3 regions of the Bradyrhizobium sp. AZCC 1578 genome follow, and region 1 is predicted to be linked to each of the others. Evidence: predicted binding sites of a transcription regulator. Region 1 holds the regulator's gene; each other region holds the start of a gene.
The links. The regulator PhoB, encoded in region 1, activates phosphate uptake and scavenging genes when phosphate is short. The targets are predictions, from matches to a motif close to TGTCATNNANCTGTCAT.
Positions count from the first base shown of each region.

Region 2: a site for PhoB is predicted at 1,413-1,429, ahead of phnF (phosphonate metabolism transcriptional regulator PhnF). Genes of this name have one in related genera too.
Region 3: a site for PhoB is predicted at 1,554-1,570, ahead of V1290_RS17750 (DUF2794 domain-containing protein). Genes of this name have one in related genera too.

Region 1 is NZ_JAZHRZ010000001.1:3,421,577-3,424,848, forward strand. It holds gene V1290_RS16310 (GcrA family cell cycle regulator) at 1-282, shown strand, start outside; gene phoB (phosphate regulon transcriptional regulator PhoB) at 857-1,561, opposite strand; gene phoU (phosphate signaling complex protein PhoU) at 1,572-2,288, opposite strand; gene pstB (phosphate ABC transporter ATP-binding protein PstB) at 2,300-3,121, opposite strand; gene pstA (phosphate ABC transporter permease PstA) at 3,118-3,272, opposite strand, start outside.
Region 2 is NZ_JAZHRZ010000001.1:6,714,075-6,717,346, forward strand. It holds gene phnE (phosphonate ABC transporter, permease protein PhnE) at 1-488, shown strand, start outside; gene phnF (phosphonate metabolism transcriptional regulator PhnF) at 656-1,384, opposite strand; gene phnG (phosphonate C-P lyase system protein PhnG) at 1,489-1,950, shown strand; gene phnH (phosphonate C-P lyase system protein PhnH) at 1,955-2,563, shown strand; gene V1290_RS31990 (carbon-phosphorus lyase complex subunit PhnI) at 2,567-3,272, shown strand, end outside.
Region 3 is NZ_JAZHRZ010000001.1:3,737,293-3,740,564, reverse strand. It holds gene V1290_RS17760 (DUF1036 domain-containing protein) at 1-70, opposite strand, end outside; gene V1290_RS17755 (hypothetical protein) at 73-279, opposite strand; gene V1290_RS17750 (DUF2794 domain-containing protein) at 1,582-1,953, shown strand; gene V1290_RS17745 (GNAT family N-acetyltransferase) at 2,066-2,596, opposite strand; gene V1290_RS17740 (Bax inhibitor-1/YccA family protein) at 2,909-3,272, opposite strand, start outside.

The DNA.
Region 1 (3,272 bases):
CCGGTCTCGCGCGGCAACACCGCGCTGGCACACGCCTTCGAAGTCGAGATGGAGCCGGATCCGATCGCCTTCGACAACGTCGTGCCGATGAGCCAGCGGCTGTCGCTGCTCGAACTGAACGAGGCCACCTGCCACTGGCCGGTCGGCGATCCCTCGAGCCCGGAATTCTTCTTCTGCGGCGGCAAGGCGCTCACCGGCCTGCCCTATTGCGCCCACCACTCGCGCATCGCCTACCAGCCCGCCGCCGATCGGCGGAGGCAGCAGCCGAAGCAGACGCGGTAAGGGGCGCGCGCCGCTATCTCAACGATGTCGTCCCTGCGAATGCAGGGACCCATAACCACAAGTGCAGGTGGTTATGCTGAGCTGGAGCTCCAGCGCATTTCAACAATCGAGATTGGCGGTTATGGGTCCTCGCGTTTCGCGGGGATGACGGAATAGAGGCGAGAACCCCTCAACTTGTCGTCCCTGCGAACGCACTAGTGGATGCACACATGTTGCAGTGCGATTCAGGCTTCATATGCAATTTTAGAATCGAAGATGCGAGCTCATCGAAATTTTGGAATCGAGGCTGGCGTTTTCGCGCAAGATCGGAATCCAGCGCTTCGGTGGGGTGGAGAGCGCGCGCAGCAAAACTACGTCGCAACACTTGAGAAGTGCAAAAACCCTTGGCTTTTCATGAGTATTTGCGGCGCAACAAGTGTGCATGCCCTAGTGCGAACGCAGGGACCCATAACCACAGGTGTCTGTGGTTACGCTGAGCTGGAGCTCCAGCACGTTTCAACAATCGAGATTGGTGGTTATGGGTCCCCGCGTTCGCGGGGACGACCGAGAAGTTCGCGAGGACGGCAACGGAGCGTTACGGCTCCACCTTCGCAAACCGGTCATCCAGCGCGTAACCTGCGCCGCGGACGGTGCGGATCGGATCCTGCTCGCGGCCGGGGTTGAGCAGTTTGCGCAAGCGGCCGATATGGACGTCGACGGTGCGCTCGTCGATATAGATGTCGCGGCCCCAGACGCTATCGAGCAACTGCTCGCGGCTGAAGACGCGGCCGGGGTGCTCGAGGAAAAATTCGAGCAGGCGATACTCGGTCGGGCCGAGATCGATCTGGCGGCCTGAGCGCGCGACGCGGCGCTTTTCGCGATCGAGTTCGATATCGCCATAGGTCAGCACGGTGGCGAGCCGCTCGGGGCTCGCCCGCCGCAGCAGGCCCTTTACGCGCGCCAGCAGTTCCGGCACCGAGAACGGCTTGACGATGTAATCGTCGGCGCCGGTCGCAAGCCCCCGCACCCGCTCGCTCTCCTCCCCGCGCGCGGTCAGCATGATGATCGGCAATTGCTTGGTTTCGGGGCGCGCTCTCAAACGGCGGCACAGCTCGATGCCGGAGAGGCCCGGCAGCATCCAGTCGAGCACGACGAGATCGGGCACGCGCTCCTTCAGCCGCGTATCCGCATCGTCGCCGCGGCCGACGGTCTCGACCTCATAGCCTTCAGCGTCGAGGTTGTAGCGCAACAGCGTGGTCAACGCTTCCTCGTCCTCGACCACCATAATGCGCGCGCTCATTCTGCTTTCCTCAAGTGTTGGAGACGGTCGTGGCAAACGTCGTCATGTCGCCCTTCGGGCGCTTGTCGAGCATCTGCTGACCCTCGATCATGTAGAACACGGTTTCGGCGATGTTGGTTGCGTGGTCGCCGATCCGCTCGATATTCTTGGCGCAGAACATCAGGTGGATGCAGAACGAGATGTTGCGCGGATCCTCCATCATGTAGGTGAGGAGTTCGCGGAACAGCGAGGTGCAGATGGCGTCGACTTCTTCGTCGCCCTTCCACACCGCCATCGCCGCCGGCAGATCGTGCGCGGCATAGGCGTCCAGCACCGACTTGACCTGCGATTGTACCAGATCGGTCATGTGCTCGAGGCCGCGCATCAGTTTCAGCGGCTGGAAATCGTTCTCCAGCGCCGCGACGCGCTTGCCCATGTTCTTGGCGAGGTCGCCGATCCGCTCCAGATCGGTGGCAACCCGCATCGCGCCGACGATCTCGCGCAGATCGATCGCCATCGGCTGGCGGCGGGCGATGGTCAGCACCGCGCGCTCCTCGATCAGATGCTGCAGGCGGTCGATCTCGACGTCGGTGGCGACGACGTGCTTGCCGAGCGCGACGTCGCGGCGGACCAGCGCGTCGACGGATTCGGTGATCATGCGCTCAGCAAGGCCGCCCATCTCGGCGACCAGACGCGTCAATTCCTGGAGGTCGCTGTCAAACGCCTTGGCGGTGTGCTCAGAAGCCATCTGTTATCTCCTTAACCAAACCGCCCCGTGATGTAGTCCTGGGTACGTCGATCGCGCGGCGAGGTGAAAATCTTGTTGGTGTCGTCGAATTCGACCAGCTCGCCGAGATACATGAAGGCGGTCTTGTCCGAGACGCGCGCCGCCTGCTGCATATTATGGGTGACGATGGCGATGGTGTAGTCCTCTGCCAGTTCCTGGATCAGTTCCTCGATCTTGGCGGTCGAGATCGGATCGAGCGCCGAGCAGGGCTCGTCGAACAGGATCACCTCGGGCCTGACCGCAACGGTGCGCGCGATGCAGAGCCGCTGCTGCTGGCCGCCGGACAGCGAGAGGCCGCTTGCATTGAGCTTGTCCTTGACCTCGTTCCACAGGGCGCCGCCGCGCAGCGCCTTCTCGACCCGGCCGTCCATCTCCGACTTGGAGATCTTCTCGTAGAGACGGATACCGAAGGCGATGTTCTCGTAGATCGTCATCGGGAACGGCGTCGGCTTCTGGAACACCATGCCGACGCGGGCCCGCAGCAGATTGAGATCGAGCTTGGGGTCGAGGACGTTGGTCTGGTCGAGCAAGAGCTGACCGGTGGCGCGCTGACCAGGATAGAGATCGTACATCCGGTTGAATATCCGCAGCAACGTGGATTTGCCGCAGCCGGACGGGCCGATAAAGGCGGTGACGCGGTGGGTGCCGAGCGTCAGGTTGATGTTCTTCAGCGCATGGTGCTCGCCATAGTAGAAGTTCAGACTGCGCGCGGTCACCTTCGGCGCAGCCTCGGGCAGCGTCGCCTGCGGAACGGGCCCGCTCGCGTTACTCACGGATACGGAGAGATCGGTCATTTGGATGTCCTCTCGGCGCCAAGGATGCGCGCGCCAATATTCAGGGCCAACACGGTGAGCGTGATCAGAAGCGCCCCGCTCCAGGCGAGCTGCTTCCAGTAGACGTAGGGGCTCTGCACGAAGTTGTTGATGGTGACCGGCAGGTTCGCCA
Region 2 (3,272 bases), 3.3 Mb from region 1:
TCTGTCCGCCTTGGATAGTACAGCCAGTTCGTCGGTTGATGGATTCCTGCCGCGCCATCAATGAGATCGTGTTCGCGTTACTGTTCGTTGTGGCGGTGGGCTTAGGCCCATTCGCTGGCGTGATGGCGTTGTTCGTTCACAATCTCGGCGTGTTCGCGAAGTTGTTTTCCGAAGCGGTCGAAGCGGTCGATCCGCGGCCAGTGGAAGGCATTCGCGTGACCGGTGCGGTGCGCGTGCAGGAGGTGATCTTCGGTGTCATTCCTCAGGTGCTGCCGCTGTGGAGCTCGCTTACCCTCTACCGGCTTGAGACTAACGTCCGCTCGGCGACGACACTTGGCATTGTCGGAGCCGGTGGCATCGGCCAGACCCTGTATGAAAGCATCCGGAGTTTTCAGTACGCCGATACGGCCGCGCAAATCATTATCGTGGTCGTGACGGTGATGGTGCTCGATCTCATCAGCGCCTGGATCCGCAAAGTGCTGGTATGATCGTACGCCTCGTCGACTAGACTAGGCTGACGAGACGGTGCTGCAGCGCTCGGCGTCGTGGCGAAGGCGAATAGCCCCTTACAAATCCATCGATGAAGGGCAATCGATCGGATTTGCAACAAGCTTCGCTTCTGCGATTGCCAGATCGCGCGGTCGTCTAATCGCCGCTATTGACCATTCTCGATTAGAAACTCGACACGCTCCGCGGCGAAGCGCGCGCGTTTCGTTACCAGCGGTTTGCCGTCGGTATCGACATCGGTACTATCGACCACGAGAACGGGACGCCCGAGCGCGAGATCGAGCCTTGCGGCGTCGGAGGCGTCCACGATGGTGGCGGTGACGCGGGTTGAGGCGCGGCGGTAATCGCGAACGCCGTAATGCGCAAGCAGTTTGGTCATTGAGCGTACGTTGGCGAAGACCGCTCCGGCGCCCGGAAAGCGATCGGCGGAAAGCCAATTGGTGCTGACGCAGATCGGAGTGCGGTCAGCGAGCCGCACCGATTCGATCCGGACCAGCGGTGCGCCGGTCTTCAGTCCGAGCTCACGGGCCAGTTCGCGCGTCGCGGGCTCTTCGGAGGCATCGATCAATTGGCCGCGCGGCTCGCGGCCGCCGGCGCCGACGATCTCCGAAAACCGCGTCCGCGAGCGCAAGGGATAGGCGAGGCGCTGCGCCTCGACATAGGTGCCGCTGCCGCGTTCGGCGCGCACCAGGCCGCGTTCGGCAAGCGCAGCCAGGGCACGCCGCACGGTGTGGCGGTTGACCCGATAGGTATCGGCGATCTCGATCTCGCCCGGCAGCTTTTCGCCCGCAGCAAAGCGGCCGTCGGCAATGCCGCGCTCGATACCGTCGGCGACCTGCCGCCACAAGGCGACGCCGGAACTCTCCTGCAGGCTCATGGCGTGGTGATACCAGAAATTATCCGTTTGTCACGAAACAGTCATGGCGCTCCGTTATCAAGTTGTCTATTATCATAGACAACTTGATTCAGGCAAGGTTGCTCATGGGATTGACCGGGCGGAACAGCAGAGAGGCGCAGCGCAAGGCCGCGATGGCGGTGCTGGCGCATTCCGAGGCCGGCGACATTGCGGGCCATCTCGCGGCGATCGCGGTACCTGCGCACGAGAACCTGCGCGAGCCGGAGAATGGCCTTGTGATGGTGCGCGGCCGCATGGGCGGCGACGGTGCGCCGTTCAATCTCGGCGAGGCCACGGTGTCGCGCGCGGCGGTGCGTCTTGCGACCGGCGAGGTCGGCTTCGGCTACGTGCTCGGCCGCGACAGGCAGAAGGCGCAGATGATCGCGCTGTGCGACGCCATGGTGCAGTCGACGGAGCTTTCGGGCGAGGTCGAGACCAAGGTGATCGGGCCGTTGCGCGCCGCCATGATCGCCGATCGCAGCCGCAAGGCGGCCGAGGCTGCGGCGACGCGGGTCGATTTCTATACCATGGTGCGCGGCGAGGGGTGATGCGATGACGACGGTTGCAGAATTGCCCGCAGGGTTTGCCGACAAGGTGTTGTCGGCGCAGTCGACCTTCCGCGCCGTGATGGATGCGATGGCGCGTCCCGGCAGCGCGCAACGGGTCACGGCGTCTGTCGGCGCGCCAGCCGGGATGATGCGCGGCGCGGCCGCCATCGCGCTGACGCTGTTCGATCACGACACGCCGATCTGGCTCGATGCCGCGATGTCGGCCACCCCTGATGTGGCGAAGTGGCTTAAGTTCCATGCCAGTGCGCCGGTGGTCGCGGATTCCTCGATCGCCAGCTTCGCCCTGGTCGGCGACGCCAAGAATCTGCCGGCGCTCGATCGCTTCGCGTTCGGCAGCAACGAATATCCTGACAGGTCGACGACGCTGATCCTGCAGGTCGAGAGCCTGACGCAGGGGCCTACATTCGAGGTGAAGGGGCCGGGCATCGACGGTACGGCGCTGCTGCAGGCGACGCTCCAGCCGCGCGACCTCTTTCGGCGGCTCACCATCAACGAAGCCCTGTTCCCGCGTGGCATCGATGTCGTGCTGGTCCATGACGACTTGATTGTCGCAATCCCCCGAACCACGCGGCTGGTCGCAAGCGGAGCATAGCCCATGTATGTAGCCGTCAAAGGAGGCGAACGCGCCATTGAGAACGCCCACCGCCTGCTGGCGCATGAGCGGCGTGGCGACCGTGATGTGCCCGAACTCTCGCTGGCGCAAATTGCCGGGCAGCTCTCGCTCGGCGTCGATCGCGTCATGACCGAAGGCTCGCTCTACGACCGCGAGCTGGCGGCGCTCGCGATCAAGCAGGCGCGCGGCGACCTGATCGAGGCGATCTTCCTGGTTCGGGCCTTCCGCGCCACGCTGCCTCGTTTTGGCGCGACCGAGCCGGTCAACACCGGCGAGATGCAGGTGCGCCGGCGCATCTCCTCGACCTTTAAGGATATTCCGGGCGGCCAGATCCTGGGGCCGACGTTCGATTATACCCATCGCTTGCTGGACCCGCAGCTTGCGGACGGCTTTGTGCCGGAGCAGCCGGCGACGTCGGAGGCAACGCAGGCGGCAACGCCGCGCGTCACCGACATTCTCGGTCGCGATGGCTTGATCGAGCCTTCGCCGGCAGCGGATGCCGGCGCGCCGGTCGGCGATCTCACGCGCGAGCCGCTGAGTTTTCCGGCCGACCGCGATCTGCGGCTGCAAAATCTTGCGCGTGCCGACGAGGGGTTCCTGCTGGCGCTCGGCTACTCCTCGCAGCGCGGCTATGGCCGCAACCATCCCTTTGCCGGCGAAATCCGCTTCGGCGAGGTGGAGGTGGAAT
Region 3 (3,272 bases), 320 kb from region 1:
GCATGTAAGCGACGAACAACTTTTTCCCATACGAGTTGGTGAAGGTCACTTGAGAATGGCCGGTTCCCATCGTCAGCGTCCCTTTGTGGACTTGGCGATGCGTTCTGCAAGTGTGCCGCGCGGAATATCCTTTTTTTCGCTGCGTTGGAACCGATCGTTGCCGGCGCCTTCGTCTTTCACTTCGGCCGCGACATCCACGCCTGGCTTGTGCTGTGCGACGTTTTTGCTGATTCCGAAAGCTTCGTTTCCAGCATCACTTTCTCTTGTCGTCCTTGCCATCACATCTCTCCTCTTAAAATGGGAACGGAGGCGAGTGATCAATCGAGAGAAGAATTCCGGGCTGCGCCCCGAACCCGAGCGAGCTAATGCACAACTTTAATGTGTGTCAAATCAACGAGGTCGTCAATCAAATAGACCTTTCGCGGAAGCGTGACTGACGCGGAGCTCACTTACGCATAGCGAGCCGGCGTTGCGGGAACGATTTGGCACTGGCGAGTTGAGGCGGCATTGTGAGTGGCGTGGAGTTTCGAAATGCGTAGGTCCAACTGGACGCCATCGATTGCCCCATGAGTTTGACGAAACAATCTACCTGATGGCAGATTATTCCGGCCGACTGGGACGGGCTTTGCGGGAAGCCGACTACGAAGCCACCGATCTCGAACGGTCATTCAGGATCTGATGAGCGGCCAATACAGCAATCCCTTGACGTCATTGCCTTCAATACTGCCGAGCGGTGGCCCGAAGATGTCGCCAGAGAATTACGCCGCCGGTGCGATCTGCAGATGCGCGAACTGCCCTCCTCGCTCTCAGATTCTGTCGAGCGCCATGATGGGCCTGATCGGCGGCAATTGACCTTACGGTTTGCTTAAATCGACTCCGCCGTAACCACAAGATCGCAGAAGGATAGGTCGGAGCACCAGTCGCGCCTGATTGATTTGTAACAGCGGCGCGGTCAAGCAAAGCGGCTTTAGCGAGTTCCAAGCCGGGGTTGAGGGGCCCATGGTCCTAACCTGTGGGTTGTCGCCCGCCAGCATTTGCCTTTTACTATGGCTTCGAAGGTGTCCGTCCGCGAGCGGAGGAGGCATCATCATGATCAACTTGGTGGTGATCAAGGCCATTCGCGCCTGCAACCTTCGCTGCAGCTATTGTGATTACATTAGTTAGCTCCGGACTACGCGGCCTAACTTTTTCTCTGAATTAGCGGTCGCATAATCGGCGAAGTCAGGGCCGCGCGTGACATCTGCGAGAACAGTCCCCCAAACGAAAAAGGACCAACTTTCGTTGGCCCAGTATCGGGATTAACTCCCTCTGCGAACAGGCCCGATCCCGACGGCCCCGGGGGGCTGGGGGCTGAGGAATCCGGAACCGAAAGGACCGGGCCAACGCAGGATTTTCTTTTCGCAATCTAGCGGGGCGGACGGTTGGCGGAAGTAGGGCAGCAATAAGATTCCGCTAACGATCCCGTGAATCGATATTTCCAGCGATATCGGGCCATCCGCCGCAGTTTCCTTCGTATTTGCACCCCCTTGCGGCGCCCCGCGGTTAGCGCGATCATGTAAATTGGATGACAGGAGGCGCTCCATGACCCTGATATCGGAGGACACCGATCCAAGCGATAGCCGCGCAGTGGCGCGCGTCGCCACTGCGAGCACGCCGCCGAATCGCGTCACGTTCAATCGTCTCGAACTCAACCGTATCCTCAATCTGTATGGGCGCATGGTCGCCGACGGCGAGTGGCGCGACTATGCCATCGACTTTCTGAAAGACCGCGCGGTGTTCTCCGTATTCCGCCGCGCTTCCGAAGTTCCGATCTATCGCATCGAGAAAGATCCGCGGCTCGTGCGCAAGCAGGGCATGTACAGCGTGATCTCGGCGACCGGACTGATCCTGCGCCGCGGCCACGAACTTGAGCGCGTGCTGCTGGTGATCGACCGCAAGCTGGCGGTGGTTTAATCGGCCGGGCTACTGCGAGCCGGGGCCCATTCTACTTTGCATGGGGTTGTTTTCGCGATTTTCAGTCTGGGCCCTGCGGTGTACCGCCAAAGAGGTGCCACGCTTGGTCAGACTACGAAGCGGGGACCGTCGTGCTGCCTTCGCCGAGCGCGCGCTGCATCATGACCGTGTCCAGCCAGCGGCCGAACTTGAGGCCGACGCTGGGATGCGTCCCGATCATCTGGAAACCGCATTTGGCGTGAACGCCGATCGAGCCGGCATTGGCGGAGTCGCCGATGACCGCGATCATCTGCCGGTAGCCGCGCGCCTCGCATTCGGCGATCAGCCGCTGCATCAGTTGCAGGCCGATACCGCGCCGGTGCGTGGCCGGTTTCAAATAGACCGAATTCTCCACCGTGAAGCGGTAGGCCGGCCGTGGCCGGTAGGGGCCGGCATAGGCGTATCCGATCACCTGGCCTTCGACGGCGGCGACCAAATAGGGAAAGCCGCCATCCGACAGCGTCCTGAATCGCCGGGTCATCTCGGCGAGGTCGGGCGGGACGAGTTCGAACGTGGCGGTGCCGTAGCGCACCGCGTGCTCGTAGATCTCGGTGATGGCGGGGAGGTCGGCCTCGGTGGCGGGCCGGATTTCGGCAGCGGACATGGGGAAAGGATATCAGGCGACAAATCTGGATCAACGCTCTTTCCGTCATGGCCGGGCATAGCCGTCTGAAGGACGGCGTCGCTTCCGCTCGCCTATGCCCGGCCATCCACGTCTTTGTCGCCACGGCGCAGGGCGTGGATGCCCGGGTCCCGTCTCCGCCGAGGCTTCTCCGCCAAGGCTTCGCCGGGCCCAAGCGCACCCGGTCGCCGAAGCTTTAGTGAAGGCGGCAAGCCGGGACTGACGGTCACTGAGCAAAACAAAAGCCCCGGCCGCGAGGCCGGGGCTTTAACCCTTGAACCTGATCGGCAGCGCTTAGTCGCGCTGGCCGAGGAGCTGCAGGAGCAGCGTGAACAGGTTGATGAAGTTCAGGTAGAGCGACAGTGCGCCGGTAATCGCCGCACGCTCTTCAACGTCAGCGCCTCCCGAAGCGTAGCCGTAGATGTACTCGTTCTTCAGCCGCTGGGTATCCCAGGCGGTGAGGCCCGCGAACACCAGCACGCCGACCACCGAGACGATGAACTGCAGCATCGAACTCGCCAGGAACAGGTTTACCAGGCTCGCGATGATGACGCCGATCAGACCCATGAACAGGAACGACCCCATGCCGCTCATGTCACGCTTGGTGGTGTAGCCATAAAGGCTGAGCGCACCGAAGGTCGCCGCGGTGATGAAGAAC